DNA from 3 places in the Aliivibrio sp. A6 genome. Region 2 is predicted to be linked to each of the others. Evidence: riboswitches for the same ligand, from Rfam matches in the RefSeq annotation. Region 2 holds a riboswitch; each other region holds the start of a gene.
The links. A riboswitch is a leader RNA that binds a small molecule or an ion and turns the genes downstream of it on or off. The one in region 2 is predicted to bind thiamine pyrophosphate.
Positions count from the first base shown of each region.

Region 1 (4,222 bases), on a different contig from region 2:
AAACTTGCCGATAATAATTGATACTGTTGCGCTATATGCAATAAGGGCTGAGCGAGTGTTTTTATCACATACGGCAGAGCCATAAGTGCATTTACGACAACAACTATCCAGATAGCAATTGAAAATACGTCAGTCATGTTTCTCAATAACAAAAATAACCCGGTACTAATAACCAAACCTGGAGTGACTAAGATCATCGTTCCTATCAGATCTAATTTATCTGCCCATAAACGTTTCTGTTTTAATCTCAATGCTCGAGTGGTGTGCAATAACATCACACCAAATAGCATAGCTAATACCGCAGCCCCTAAAGCGACTATCAATGAATTAGCCAACGCTAACCAAAACGCCTGCGAGCCAAGCACTCTGATTAATTCTGAATTTAAGCCACTGAGTACGACCATCAGTAATGGGGGTAATAGAAAAAGTATTAATAATAAAATCCACCCTCTATCCCACCGCTTCTCTTGTGCTGAGTCTTGATACAATACAGCTTGAGAAATCGATGCCGAGTCAACCGCAACTGATTTAGAAAAACGTTGAATAAACAAGGAAAGTACGCCACATAGCAACATCTGCCATAAAGCTAAAATAGCCCCCGACTGCAAATCAAAATCAAATTTAATCGCTTGATAGATAGCCAGTTCAATGGTGGTTGATTTTGGCCCTCCTCCTAATGCCATCACAGTAGCAAAGCTGGTGAAACAAAGCATAAAGACTAAACCTGCAACATGAGGCAATTGTTGCTTTACTCTCGGCCACGCCAATAAGCGATATTTACTCCAACCGGTTAACCCTAAATGCGCCGCTAATTGATGTTGCTCAGCAGAGATTGAATCTAAACTTTGTAAAAATAAACGAGTCGCAAAAGGATAATTGAAAAAAACATGTGCGAGTAAAATGCCATTAAGGCCATAGATAGAAAATGGTAAGGAGTAACCAAGCCACTGAAATAAATCGGAGATTAAACCGCTATTGCCATAAATAGAGAGTAAGCCAAAAACACCCACTAATGCAGGAAGCACAAGCGTAGTTGCACAAAGCTTAAGTAAAAGGCTTCGTCCTTTAAACTGACGGCGTGATAACGCATATGCAGTAGGAATAGCCAAACTAATACTTAATAAAGCAGAGAGAAATGCTTGGTATAAGCTGAACTGAGTAATGTAGCGATAATAAGGATCAGACCAAATTAAGCTCAAATCCAAACTTGGCGATTCTAAAAATAGAGCGCTTATCGCCCCACCAACAAAGCCAATAATGACAATTGCGATTACATATCCCAATAGAGGAACAGAATTATAAGAAGATTTTTTTTTCATCATTGCCAAAAGAAAGGAGCACATCTGTACTCCTTATATCAAATTAAAATGTTAGAGCGTGTTGCCACTCTCGGATCCATGATTTACGTTGTTGCGAGATCTCTTGAGAATTAAATGATAAGGCTTTACTAGGCACGGTCAGACTATCGAAACCTTGAGGTAATGCAACATCAGTCACAGGATACATCCAGTTTCCAGTTGGCATTGCTGATTGGAATTTATCACTTAAAATAAACGCTAAGAACTCATCCGCCAGTGCATTATTTTTAGTATTTTTCACTTTAGCCGCTACTTCAACTTGAGTGTAGTGCCCTTCTGAAAAATCAGCCGCTGTAAATTTGTCATCTTTTTCTGCAATCAAGTGATACGCTGGAGATGTGGTATAAGAGAGTACTAAATCAGACTCCCCCTCTAAGAACATGCTGTAAGCTTCAGACCACCCTTTTGTAACAGTAACGGTTTTTTTCGCTAGCTGCTTCCACGCTTGTGGTGCTTCATCTCCATAAACCGATTTCATCCAAAGTAATAAACCTTGGCCCGGTGTTGATGTTCTAGGATCTTGATAAATCACTTTTAGATCATCACGCTGCTCGACTAGCTCTTTTAAGCTTTTAGGCGGATTTGCTACTTTTTCTTTATTATAAACAAACGCAAAGTAACCAAAATCATAAGGAACGAACGTAGTGTCATTCCAACCTCCCGGTAAAGTCACTGAATCTGTATTTACTTGATGCTGAGCTAATAACCCTGTTGCTTTCGCTTCTGCCATTAAGTTGTTATCTAACCCTAAGACGATATCTGCTTTGGCATTTTTCCCTTCTAATCGAAGACGATTTAAAATAGACACCCCGTCATCAAGTGCAACCAAGTTTAAATCACAGCCACATTGCGCTTCAAAAGCCGCTTCAACCGTTGGGCCCGGGCCCCAATCAGCCGCAAAAGAGTCATAGGTATAAACCGTTAATGTTTTGGTTTCTGCTGCTGAAACAGCAAAAGAAGTTGCCGTAGCCATCGCTAAGACACTTGGTAATAATTTAAGAGGAGAGGAAATAGAAAGAGTGTTCATTGTGTGCGCTTACATCCTTTTGAGCGGCACAGAATTAAGGTGATATTCTCTAAGAGGATGTCATCTCAATCCCTACGCCAGCATTATCTGAGTCAGGTAGTACGGGTTTAAGTAAGCATTATCCAACCCTTACTAATCTCAGCGAATACCAACTTAAATAAGCCGATATCTATTGCTCCCCGATGAGAAGCGATATTGTATGTGTGAATCAAGCAATGAGCCAGAGGTTTTCTCTAAGCATATTGATTATATCAACGGTGATCGTATCCCCAACGTGGAACTAACCCTTGTTCAACCCCAAGGTGGTCCAAAATTCGCGCCACCATAAAATCAACTAAGTCTTCTATTGATTGAGGTTGATGATAAAAACCTGGGGCTGCCGGCATGATCGTCGCACCCATTTGAGATAGCTTTAACATATTCTCTAGGTGTAATGTAGAAAATGGCGTTTCGCGAACAACTAAAATTAACTGCCCTCGCTCTTTTAACACCACATCCGCAGCACGCTCTATTAAGTTATCTGAAATACCATGAGCAATTGATGCCACACTCCCTGCCGAGCATGGACACACTATCATTTGTTTTGGTGCGGCAGAACCAGAAGCCACTGGTGAGAACCAATCCTCTTTGCCACAAACGGTTAAGTTATCTGCATTACAACCTAAGTGTTCAACTAACGCTGCTTTCATTGCATCAGGGCCGCTTGGGAGCTTCAAACTATGTTCTGTCGCCATCACAACACGAGCCGCTGACGATATTAAAAAATAAACGTGATAATCTGCCGCTAATAAACATTCAAGCAAGCGTAGACCATAGGGCGCACCAGATGCGCCTGTCATTGCTAAAGTAATCGCTCTCTTTTCAGATTTCATTGTTGGTTTAACTTCTCAAGTAATTTTCCGTGAATGCCTTCAAAACCACCGTTACTCATTACCAATATTTGATCGCCCGGCTGTGCTTCGGCCACAATCATATCAACAAAAGTATCGATGTTATTATGGGTATAAGCAGGTTGAGCGCATTGTTGTGCAACCTCATCAACAGACCAAGAAATATTGTCTGGTTGGAAAAGATAAACCGCATCAGCCGCATGTAAAGAGGCCGCTAATGTATCTTTGTGTACACCGAGTTTCATGGTACTTGAACGTGGCTCTAATACCGCGATAATCTTCTTATCACCCACTTTATTACGTAGGCCACCTAGCGTTAGATCAATCGCTGTTGGGTGATGAGCAAAATCATCATAAACCGTCACCCCATTAACCTCACCTTTAAACTCTAGACGACGTTTAGTATTAATAAACTTACCTAACGCTTCACAGGCTAAATCAGGAGTAACACCAACATGGCGAGCAGAAGCGACAACCATCAATGCATTACTCACATTATGATCACCGACTAAATCCCAATTAACTTGTCCAACTTTCTCGCCTTCAAAATAAACGTCAAATACACTGCCATCTTTTTCTAGCTTTATTGCCTTCCACTGACCATCTTCGCCTGTAAATTCAAGCTCACTCCAGCATCCCAGCTCTAATACTTGCTCAAGTGGTTTATCTTGTTTTGGTGCAAAAATACGGCCTGTACTTGGAACCGTTCGAATTAAGTGATGAAATTGGCGCTGAATAGCAGCAAGATCATCAAAGATATCCGCATGATCAAACTCTAGATTATTCAATACAAGCGTACGTGGACGGTAATGCACAAACTTAGAACGCTTATCAAAAAAAGCACTGTCATATTCATCTGCTTCGACCACAAAAAACATGCTTTCGCCTAATCGAGCCGACTCTCCGAAGTTACCAAGCACGCCACCGACTAAAAAGCCTGGTTTATA
Region 1 is NZ_JARACR010000025.1:15,854-20,075, reverse strand. It holds gene thiP (thiamine/thiamine pyrophosphate ABC transporter permease ThiP) at 1-1,343, opposite strand, end outside; gene thiB (thiamine ABC transporter substrate binding subunit) at 1,363-2,385, opposite strand; TPP riboswitch at 2,438-2,577, opposite strand; gene PVK70_RS14215 (flavin prenyltransferase UbiX) at 2,637-3,257, opposite strand; gene mpl (UDP-N-acetylmuramate:L-alanyl-gamma-D-glutamyl-meso-diaminopimelate ligase) at 3,254-4,222, opposite strand, start outside.
Region 1: another riboswitch for thiamine pyrophosphate. It lies ahead of thiB (thiamine ABC transporter substrate binding subunit); the one in region 2 lies ahead of thiD (bifunctional hydroxymethylpyrimidine kinase/phosphomethylpyrimidine kinase).

Region 2 (4,222 bases):
CAGCTTGGTATGCCTTAAATGTTTGGGAGAAAAAACCAGACCAATACGCTGAAGTACATCGTTTAATGATGGCAAAACCATCCCGTCATGACAGTAAATCCATACTGAAAATAGCGGAGTTAACAGGAACACAGCAAGAACTGACTCCAAATCAAGAAAAGGTAAAAATGGTAGAAAAGAATGAAAAGATCTTTACTCAACTTGGCTTAAGGGGAACTCCAAGTTTGATTATTGGCAACGAAATCATTCCAGGATTTATACCTACTGAGGACTTAAAAGCCATTATTGATAAACAGTTATAAATCGCAATAAAGATATATTAATAAAAAGCTGCTATCTAATATTAGAGATAGTGGCTTTTTAATACATGTTAGTTATCTTTTAGTCGAATGCTTCTAATTTATTTCTTTAGGGCTATTTATTTTTATCTGAAAATTAAGTACCTTATCTGAATGACGTCCCATTAACTCTGGATGAATATAATGCAGAACAAAACAACGCCACGAATTGCGGTTGCTATTCTTTCTTCGCTTCTTGCTCTCTGCGCATTTCTCTATGACGTTATCGGTTTTGAGTCAGCTTCTGATCTTTGGTTTGAAGGTTTAACACTTATTTTATTGGTCTATATCTATCTAACAGCCTACCAGTTTTTAACACCTTATGCTTTTCTGACTGCTGGTGGCGCACTTTTACTATTTAATAAAGCTTATGACCTACTAACAGAATTCCCTCAAATAGAATATCACGCTGATAAGTTCGAAATCATCGATACTTTATTGGACGACGGTTCTCTATTTATTGCTTTTCTACTCATCGCTATTGGCATTACTCATATGATGAAAAGATTGGCTAAACAAAACATGAAAGATGAACTGACTAATTTATATAACAGAAGAAAACTCTCTGAAATCGAATTAGATGCATTTGATCTTATTTATTTTGATCTAAATGACTTGAAAAAAGTTAATGATTTAAAAGGGCATCAAGTAGGAGATCTAATGATTATTCGATTTGCTCAGGTGCTGAGAAACTCATGCATTAAGCAAGAAATGGCTCTTCGAGTTGGAGGAGATGAATTTGTTGTCATCACTCATAAAGATCGCTCAATGCCATTTATTAACAATGTTTGTAAACAGCTAGAGAATGAACAAATTTCCTTTGCGTATGGCATAAAATCAACAACAAGAGAAGGACTAGAAGAGGCACTTATAAACTCAGATAAACATATGTATGAGATGAAAGCCCAACAGAAGAAAAACCGCCAACAACACCTCGTACAACAGCAGACAACCTATTGAATTTATATAATTTAAATTGCTTTATTTCTATCAAAGAAATGATTGACTGGTCCATGCCCTTTCCCAATAATTAACTCATCTGCATGAACAATTGCTTGGGTGATATATTCCTTACCTAGCCTAACTGCAGCATGCAGCTCATAACCTTGAGCCAAATAAGATGCAATGGCTGAAGATAGAGTGCAACCTGTCCCGTGTGTATTATGAGTATTAATACGTGCCGCCGACAAACGCTCAACTGAATCGGCACCAATAAATAAATCCGTACTATTGGTACTTTCCTCTAAATGCCCTCCTTTTAGTAACACTGATTTTGCACCTAATTGACGAAGTTCATCAATGATGGCTGTCATTTCACCTTCATTTTTAGGAACTTTAACACCAATTAATGCCGAAGCTTCAGGAAGATTTGGTGTGATCACATCAGCAAGAGGAAGAAGTTCAGATTTAAGGCTATCAATAGCAGATGCCTGAAGTAGCAAATCGCCACTGGTGGCGACCATTACGGGATCAACCACCACGTATTGAGGAGAATATTGTTTGATTTTTTTTGCGACAGAATGAATGACATCAGAATCACTTAGCATTCCGACTTTAACGGCAATCACATTTAGATCAGAAAAAACGGCATCAAGCTGCTGTTCTACAAATTCACTGCTGATTGAATAAATGCCCGTAACGCCTTGGGTGTTTTGAGCCGTTAATGCGGTAATAACAGAGCACGCATAGCCTCCAGTTGCTGAGATGGCTTTAATATCAGCTTGGATCCCTGCGCCACCACCACTATCAGACCCTGCAATAGTTAATACAATAGGAGTAATAGTAGATAACTTATTTAAAACAGGTGATGCCAAAGGTGCTGTAGTAACGAATGTAGACATAATTATTTTCCCTAACTAACGCTCAGGAAAAACAGTCGAATGAGAATATCTCTACGTTGGTACGCAAGATCTCACCTAAAGAAACGGATCAGAGGCGATCGAGTCAAGAGGACCATTAGTTCCCTACGTCAGTACTAACTGAATCAGGTTCAACGGGTTCGCTATTGCGATCTCAGCCTATTGGCTCCCCGACTAATGAGGTCATACTATCACTAATTAATTTTGAGATAATATGATTTTTATAAGAATGTTATCTGTATGGATTAATTTTTATGCTGAGAACCCAATTTAGACGCTAATTGACTAACGATGGTTTTACGCATATCTGAGAGCTTTGGTGCTTCACCCACTTGCCATGGTAATGGACGCATTAGACTCATTGTTCTTAATCCAAAACGGGCCGTTAATAAACCAATCCCCAATCCTTGTGCTGCACGAGTAGAGAGCTTGCCTGCCAACCCCGTTGATAACATATCCACACCAACATCGGTCGCCATTTCTGTTGCCCCGGCAAAAGCCATGTTTTGCAAAACCATTTTGAACAAACGTAAACGTCCCCAGTAACCAAGCTCTACTCCGTACACTTGGGACACTTGCTCGATTAATCGAATATTTCGCCATGCCACTAATAGCATATCGACGACAGCTAATGGGCTTAATGCCACCATTAATGCTGACTCACCTGCGTGTTTACTGATTAAAGCTCTTGCGCGTTTATCTTGCTCTGCCACCACCATGCTGTCATACATTTCAAATACTTCAGCGTTATTGTGATGAGATTCAATGCTGTTTTGCCAACGAGTATACTCAGCTGTTTTTGCCGTTGAGCCCTTTTTCGCTAAATCTTCACAAAACGATTTGGCTTGCCCAATACCATTACCTTCGACTAATTCAGTCACTTGCTGTTGAACTTCTGCTCGTTTTTTAAGCTTATGTAATGTCCATAATTCACGACCAATCGCTGTCACTCCCATAACAGCCGCCAGACTAATTAACCCAGCCCAGCCCAGCGATAAGAAATCAGCCGATTGAATGGCAGTAATCACATGATCAACACTTTGCCACACCGTTAAACCAAGGAAGCCACCAATTAACGTTTTAATACTCCAATGGGTTTTCTTTTTGATTAATGGCGTTTCAATATCCACACCATCCAATTCCTCTTCTTCGATAGCTTGAGGAACAAATTTAACATTCTCTTCAAATAGCTTTTGAGTTTGAAGGTTATCAAGGGTTTCGGTATCTTGCTCTAGTTCTTGAGACGAGGCTTGAAAGATACGCTGTTTTTTTAACTCACTCATACTAATTTATCCCCTAACAAGAATTGCATCGCCTTATCCATTCGGATGTGTTGCAGCGGTTTGTCATTCTCATTGTGCAACGGTTGAAAGCTCATAAAGTTAAATGGCTCTGTTTCCCAGTAGGCTTTACTCGGGATGCGTTTTGGCACCTCTCCCGGGAACATCATTAATGGTTTTTGTTCACTGTTAATCCCAGAAATTGCAGCACATAACTCACCATTATCTTCAATCATACCGGCCGTTGTCGCCTGAATGGACGCAATGCTCATGCACTCCATTTTAATGCCTTCGTACGCCGTTTCTTGCCATGTTTGATGGATCATCTGTTGCAGTAACAAAACCATATTTGGGTGTTGCTCTGGTGTCACATGATCTGCCTTGGTTGCCGCAAATAGTACCTTATCAATTTTTGGCGAAAACAGACGTTTTAACATCGAACTTTTACCATATTGAAAGCTGTGCATCAGTTGATCAACCGCTTGGCGCATATCATTAAATGACTGTTCACCTGCATTTAATGGCTGTAAACAGTCGACCAAGACAATTTGACGATCAAAATGTCTAAAATGCTCGTTATAAAACTTCTTCACAACGTGCTGTTGATAATGTTTATAGCGTTTTTTTAGTATCGAAATATTCGAATCTTTCTTCGCTTTTGCTAGCTCTTCTTCTGTGTATTTATGCAAAAACATAAATGGGAAAAACTGCAAGACCGGTGCACCCGCTAGTTCTCCAGGTAATA
Region 2 is NZ_JARACR010000005.1:91,136-95,357, forward strand. It holds gene PVK70_RS04860 (DsbA family protein) at 1-302, shown strand, start outside; gene PVK70_RS04865 (GGDEF domain-containing protein) at 483-1,298, shown strand; gene thiD (bifunctional hydroxymethylpyrimidine kinase/phosphomethylpyrimidine kinase) at 1,310-2,179, opposite strand; TPP riboswitch at 2,283-2,380, opposite strand; gene PVK70_RS04875 (YcjF family protein) at 2,443-3,480, opposite strand; gene PVK70_RS04880 (YcjX family protein) at 3,477-4,222, opposite strand, start outside.

Region 3 (4,222 bases), on a different contig from region 2:
TTATTAAAAGATAGAAATTCATGGCGCATCCTCTAAATCGTAATCTGCAAAACTTTTATCAAATGTTCCGTTGGTCACTACTCGTTATCCCTGTTGCGTTACTAGTTGGTTCATTTAATGCCTTTTTTCTTTGGTTGTTAAGCGAAGCGACTCAAGCTCGTATTGCCAATCCTTGGCTAATTTATTTTCTGCCGTTGGCAGGTTTAGTGATCGTATACAGTTACCGTAACTGGGGGAAAAACTCAGCAGGTGGTAATAACTTGATCATGGATGAGATAAATCAAGCGGGAGAGGGTGTTCCTGTTCGAATGGGGCCATTGGTGTTAATTACGACGGTTATTACGCATCTATTTGGTGGCTCGGCAGGTCGAGAAGGTACGGCGGTTCAGATTGGTGGAGCAACGACAGATTTGTTGTCTAGAGTGTTTAAGCTATCTGAAGATGATCGACGAATGATGCTGACGGCTGGTGTTGCAGCGGGTTTTGCGTCTATCTTTGGCACCCCATTTACTGGCGCTATCTTTGCGCTTGAAGTGTTATTTATAGGTCGTATTAAATTCAATGCCATCATTCCTGCTTTGTTGGCGGCAATTTTAGCAAATGTCGTGGCCTCTGCGTGGGGGGCTCACCATACTCATTACTTAATTAGCTTTGATCAAGTCAGTACCTTATTTGGTCATGCAGTTGATATTGATTTGGTATTAATGGCGAAGGTGATTATTGCTGCGATTGTGTTTGGCTTGGCGGGTTATCTGTTTGGTGAATTAACTCACGGCTTTAAAGATGTATTTAATGCCACGCTTAAAAACCCATATTTAATCGTAGTTGTAGGTGGCTTAATGGTTATTGCCATTACGCAGTTAATTGGTAATTACGATTACATTGGTATTGGTGTTTATCCAAGCCGTGATGGTGGAGTGAGTATTACTTCGGCATTCAGTGCTGGTGGTGCTGAGTGGTATAGTTGGATTTTAAAACTACTCTTAACGGCGATCACATTAGCGGCAGGGTATAAAGGTGGTGAGGTAACACCTCTGTTCTTTGTTGGTGCGACTTTGGGTAATTTCCTTGCTTGGGTTTTGGGTGCTCCAGTTGATTTGTTTGCAGCATTAGGTTTCTTAGCCGTATTTGCTGCGGCAACCAATACGCCATTAGCGTGTACGATAATGGGGGTTGAGTTGTTTGGTGCGGATTACTTACCTTACTTTGCCTTAGCGTGTTATACCGCGTATTACTTTAGTGGCCATACGGGTATTTATTCTTCACAACGCGTTGCCGTGTCTAAAACATTGGTGCATGGACGTGATCATGATGGCTCTAATAAAATTGGATCATATCGTGAATATAATTCTTCATGGTTAAAACATTTAGCGAATAAGCTAACTAAAAATGACAAATAGTTTCACGTGAAACGAATGTAGATTAAAACCTTGTTGAGAGTATTTAAACCTAATGTGCTTCTCCACAGAAAAGAACACTGTTTTTGTTGGTGTAAGAGCTACGGATGACAAAGGTGGTTTTTTGTTACGAAGCACACAAGGTTTAATATGTAATGATTGTGTGTTTAGAACCTAATGTGCTTCTCCACAAAAAAAGAACATTGTATTTGGTGGTGTAAGAGCTGCGGATGACAAAGGTGGTTTTTTTGCTATGAAGCACACAAGATTCAATATGAATTGTTACATACAAAGCTCAATATGCGTTCACTCACAAACTCAGCCAACCACTTGATAACTTTTTTCTCTTCCATTTCATTTCTTGCATACTTTCTTTATACTCCGAACACGTTCAGATTTTGATTCAAAGATCTGAAAGAAACTTGTCGGAGTGCTTAGTGCTTTTTAAAGTACGAGCTGAGACCGCATTGCGGGATCCGTAGAACCTGATCAGGCTAATACCTGCGAAGGGAACAAGAGATAATTTTTATCTTAGTATGTTAGCCACTAATCGAATTATTTAATGATAAACCGCAGCTGAATTTTAGCTTTAGTCTATTTGTTTAATTCATCGCATATAAATACGCAGGCTTACTCTCGTTGTCTCTCATACTAAGAACCTCTTTCTACAACTCAAATCCGACAAGCAATTATTCTATTTTTATCAAGGAATTTTGCTATGTCGTCAAGTCGCAAACAAGCACGTTTAGATGCTAAAACTAATATTGAATCTTTATCGGTTCAACCATACCCAAACTCAAAAAAAGTTTATATTGAAGGATCTCGCCCAGATATCCGCGTACCTATGCGTGAAATTTTATTGGCTGATAGCTTGGTCGGTGGGACGAAAGACAATCCAATTCTTGAACCGAATGAGCCGATTCAAGTTTATGACACTTCGGGTGTGTATACCGATCCAAGCTACGATATCGATGTATACCAAGGATTACCAAAACTTCGTGAGCGTTGGATTGAAGAGCGAAATGATACCGAGTTGCTTGATGGCGTTAGTTCCGTTTATTCGCAAGAGCGTTTAGCGGATGAAACCCTTGATGAACTTCGTTATGGAAACCTCCCAACGATTCGTCGCGCTAAACAAGGTCAATGTGTTACTCAACTGCATTATGCGCGTCAGGGAATAATCACACCTGAAATGGAATATATAGCTATCCGTGAAAATATGGGTCGCCAGAAATTCGCTGATGAGCAGTTAAACCATCAACACCCTGGACATAGTTTTGGAGCTAACTTACCAAAAGAAATCACACCTGAATTTGTGCGTAAAGAGGTTGCTGAAGGGCGCGCAATTATCCCATCAAACATAAACCATCCAGAAGCAGAACCAATGATTATCGGCCGTAATTTCTTAATAAAAGTTAACGCCAATATTGGTAACTCGTCAGTGAGCTCATCGATTGAAGAAGAAGTGGAGAAGCTAGTTTGGTCAACGCGTTGGGGCGGTGATACGGTTATGGATTTATCTACGGGTCGAAATATTCATGAAACCCGTGAGTGGATTCTACGTAATAGCCCTGTCCCAATTGGCACGGTTCCTATGTACCAAGCGCTAGAAAAAGTGAATGGTGTAGCCGAAAACCTTAACTGGGAAGTGATGCGAGATACCTTAATCGAACAAGCTGAACAGGGCGTTGATTACTTTACCATTCACGCAGGTTTACTGCTTCGTTATGTACCAATGACAGCAAAACGCGTTACCGGGATTGTTTCACGCGGTGGCTCAATCATTGCGAAGTGGTGCTTGGCTCATCACCAAGAAAGCTTCTTATATACGCACTTTCGCGAGATCTGTGAAATCTGTGCTAAGTACGATGTAGCCTTATCCTTGGGTGATGGATTGCGTCCGGGCTCTATTGCTGACGCTAATGACGAAGCGCAATTTGCTGAATTACGTACTTTAGGCGAGTTAACCAAAGTCGCGTGGGATTACGATGTTCAAGTTATTATCGAAGGCCCCGGCCATGTTCCTATGCACATGATTAAAGAGAACATGGACGAGCAACTTAAACATTGTCATGAAGCGCCATTCTATACATTAGGTCCATTAACGACAGATATTGCACCTGGGTATGATCATATTACTTCAGGTATTGGTGCAGCCATGATTGGTTGGTATGGCTGTGCCATGTTGTGTTATGTAACGCCAAAAGAACATTTAGGATTACCAAACAAAGACGATGTTAAAACGGGATTAATAACTTATAAGTTAGCTGCTCATGCAGGTGACTTAGCCAAAGGCCATCCGGGTGCACAAATTCGTGATAACGCATTATCAAAAGCTCGTTTTGAATTCCGCTGGGAAGACCAGTTTAATCTATCATTAGATCCTATCACTGCACGTGAATATCACGATGAAACCTTACCGCAAGAGTCGGGCAAAGTCGCTCATTTCTGTTCAATGTGTGGGCCTAAATTCTGTTCAATGAAAATCTCACAAGAGGTTCGTGAGTACGCTAAAGATATCGATCAAGTCGCATTAGACCAAGCGATTGAGATCAAAATGATTGATGATCCTCTAGAGGGAATGCGTCAGAAATCAGAAGAGTTTAAAGCGTCAGGTTCTGAACTTTATCATCCAGCGGTAGAAGCTGAATAACGAGATAGTAAGGGGTGTTTCACGTGGAACATCTCTTATCTTTTGTGTACGGAATTGAAGTGAGACTGCGATGTTTGCGTTCCCTAGAATTGATAAAAGTAAGTTTGGCCTGTATCCCGTGGTTGATGATGTGTCATGGATTGAGGTGTTATTAAAACTTGATGTAAAGACA
Region 3 is NZ_JARACR010000020.1:15,441-19,662, reverse strand. It holds gene PVK70_RS12500 (voltage-gated chloride channel family protein) at 21-1,400, shown strand; TPP riboswitch at 1,814-1,926, shown strand; gene thiC (phosphomethylpyrimidine synthase ThiC) at 2,116-4,050, shown strand; partial or broken gene thiE (thiamine phosphate synthase) at 4,118-4,222, shown strand, end outside.
Region 3: another riboswitch for thiamine pyrophosphate. It lies ahead of thiC (phosphomethylpyrimidine synthase ThiC); the one in region 2 lies ahead of thiD (bifunctional hydroxymethylpyrimidine kinase/phosphomethylpyrimidine kinase).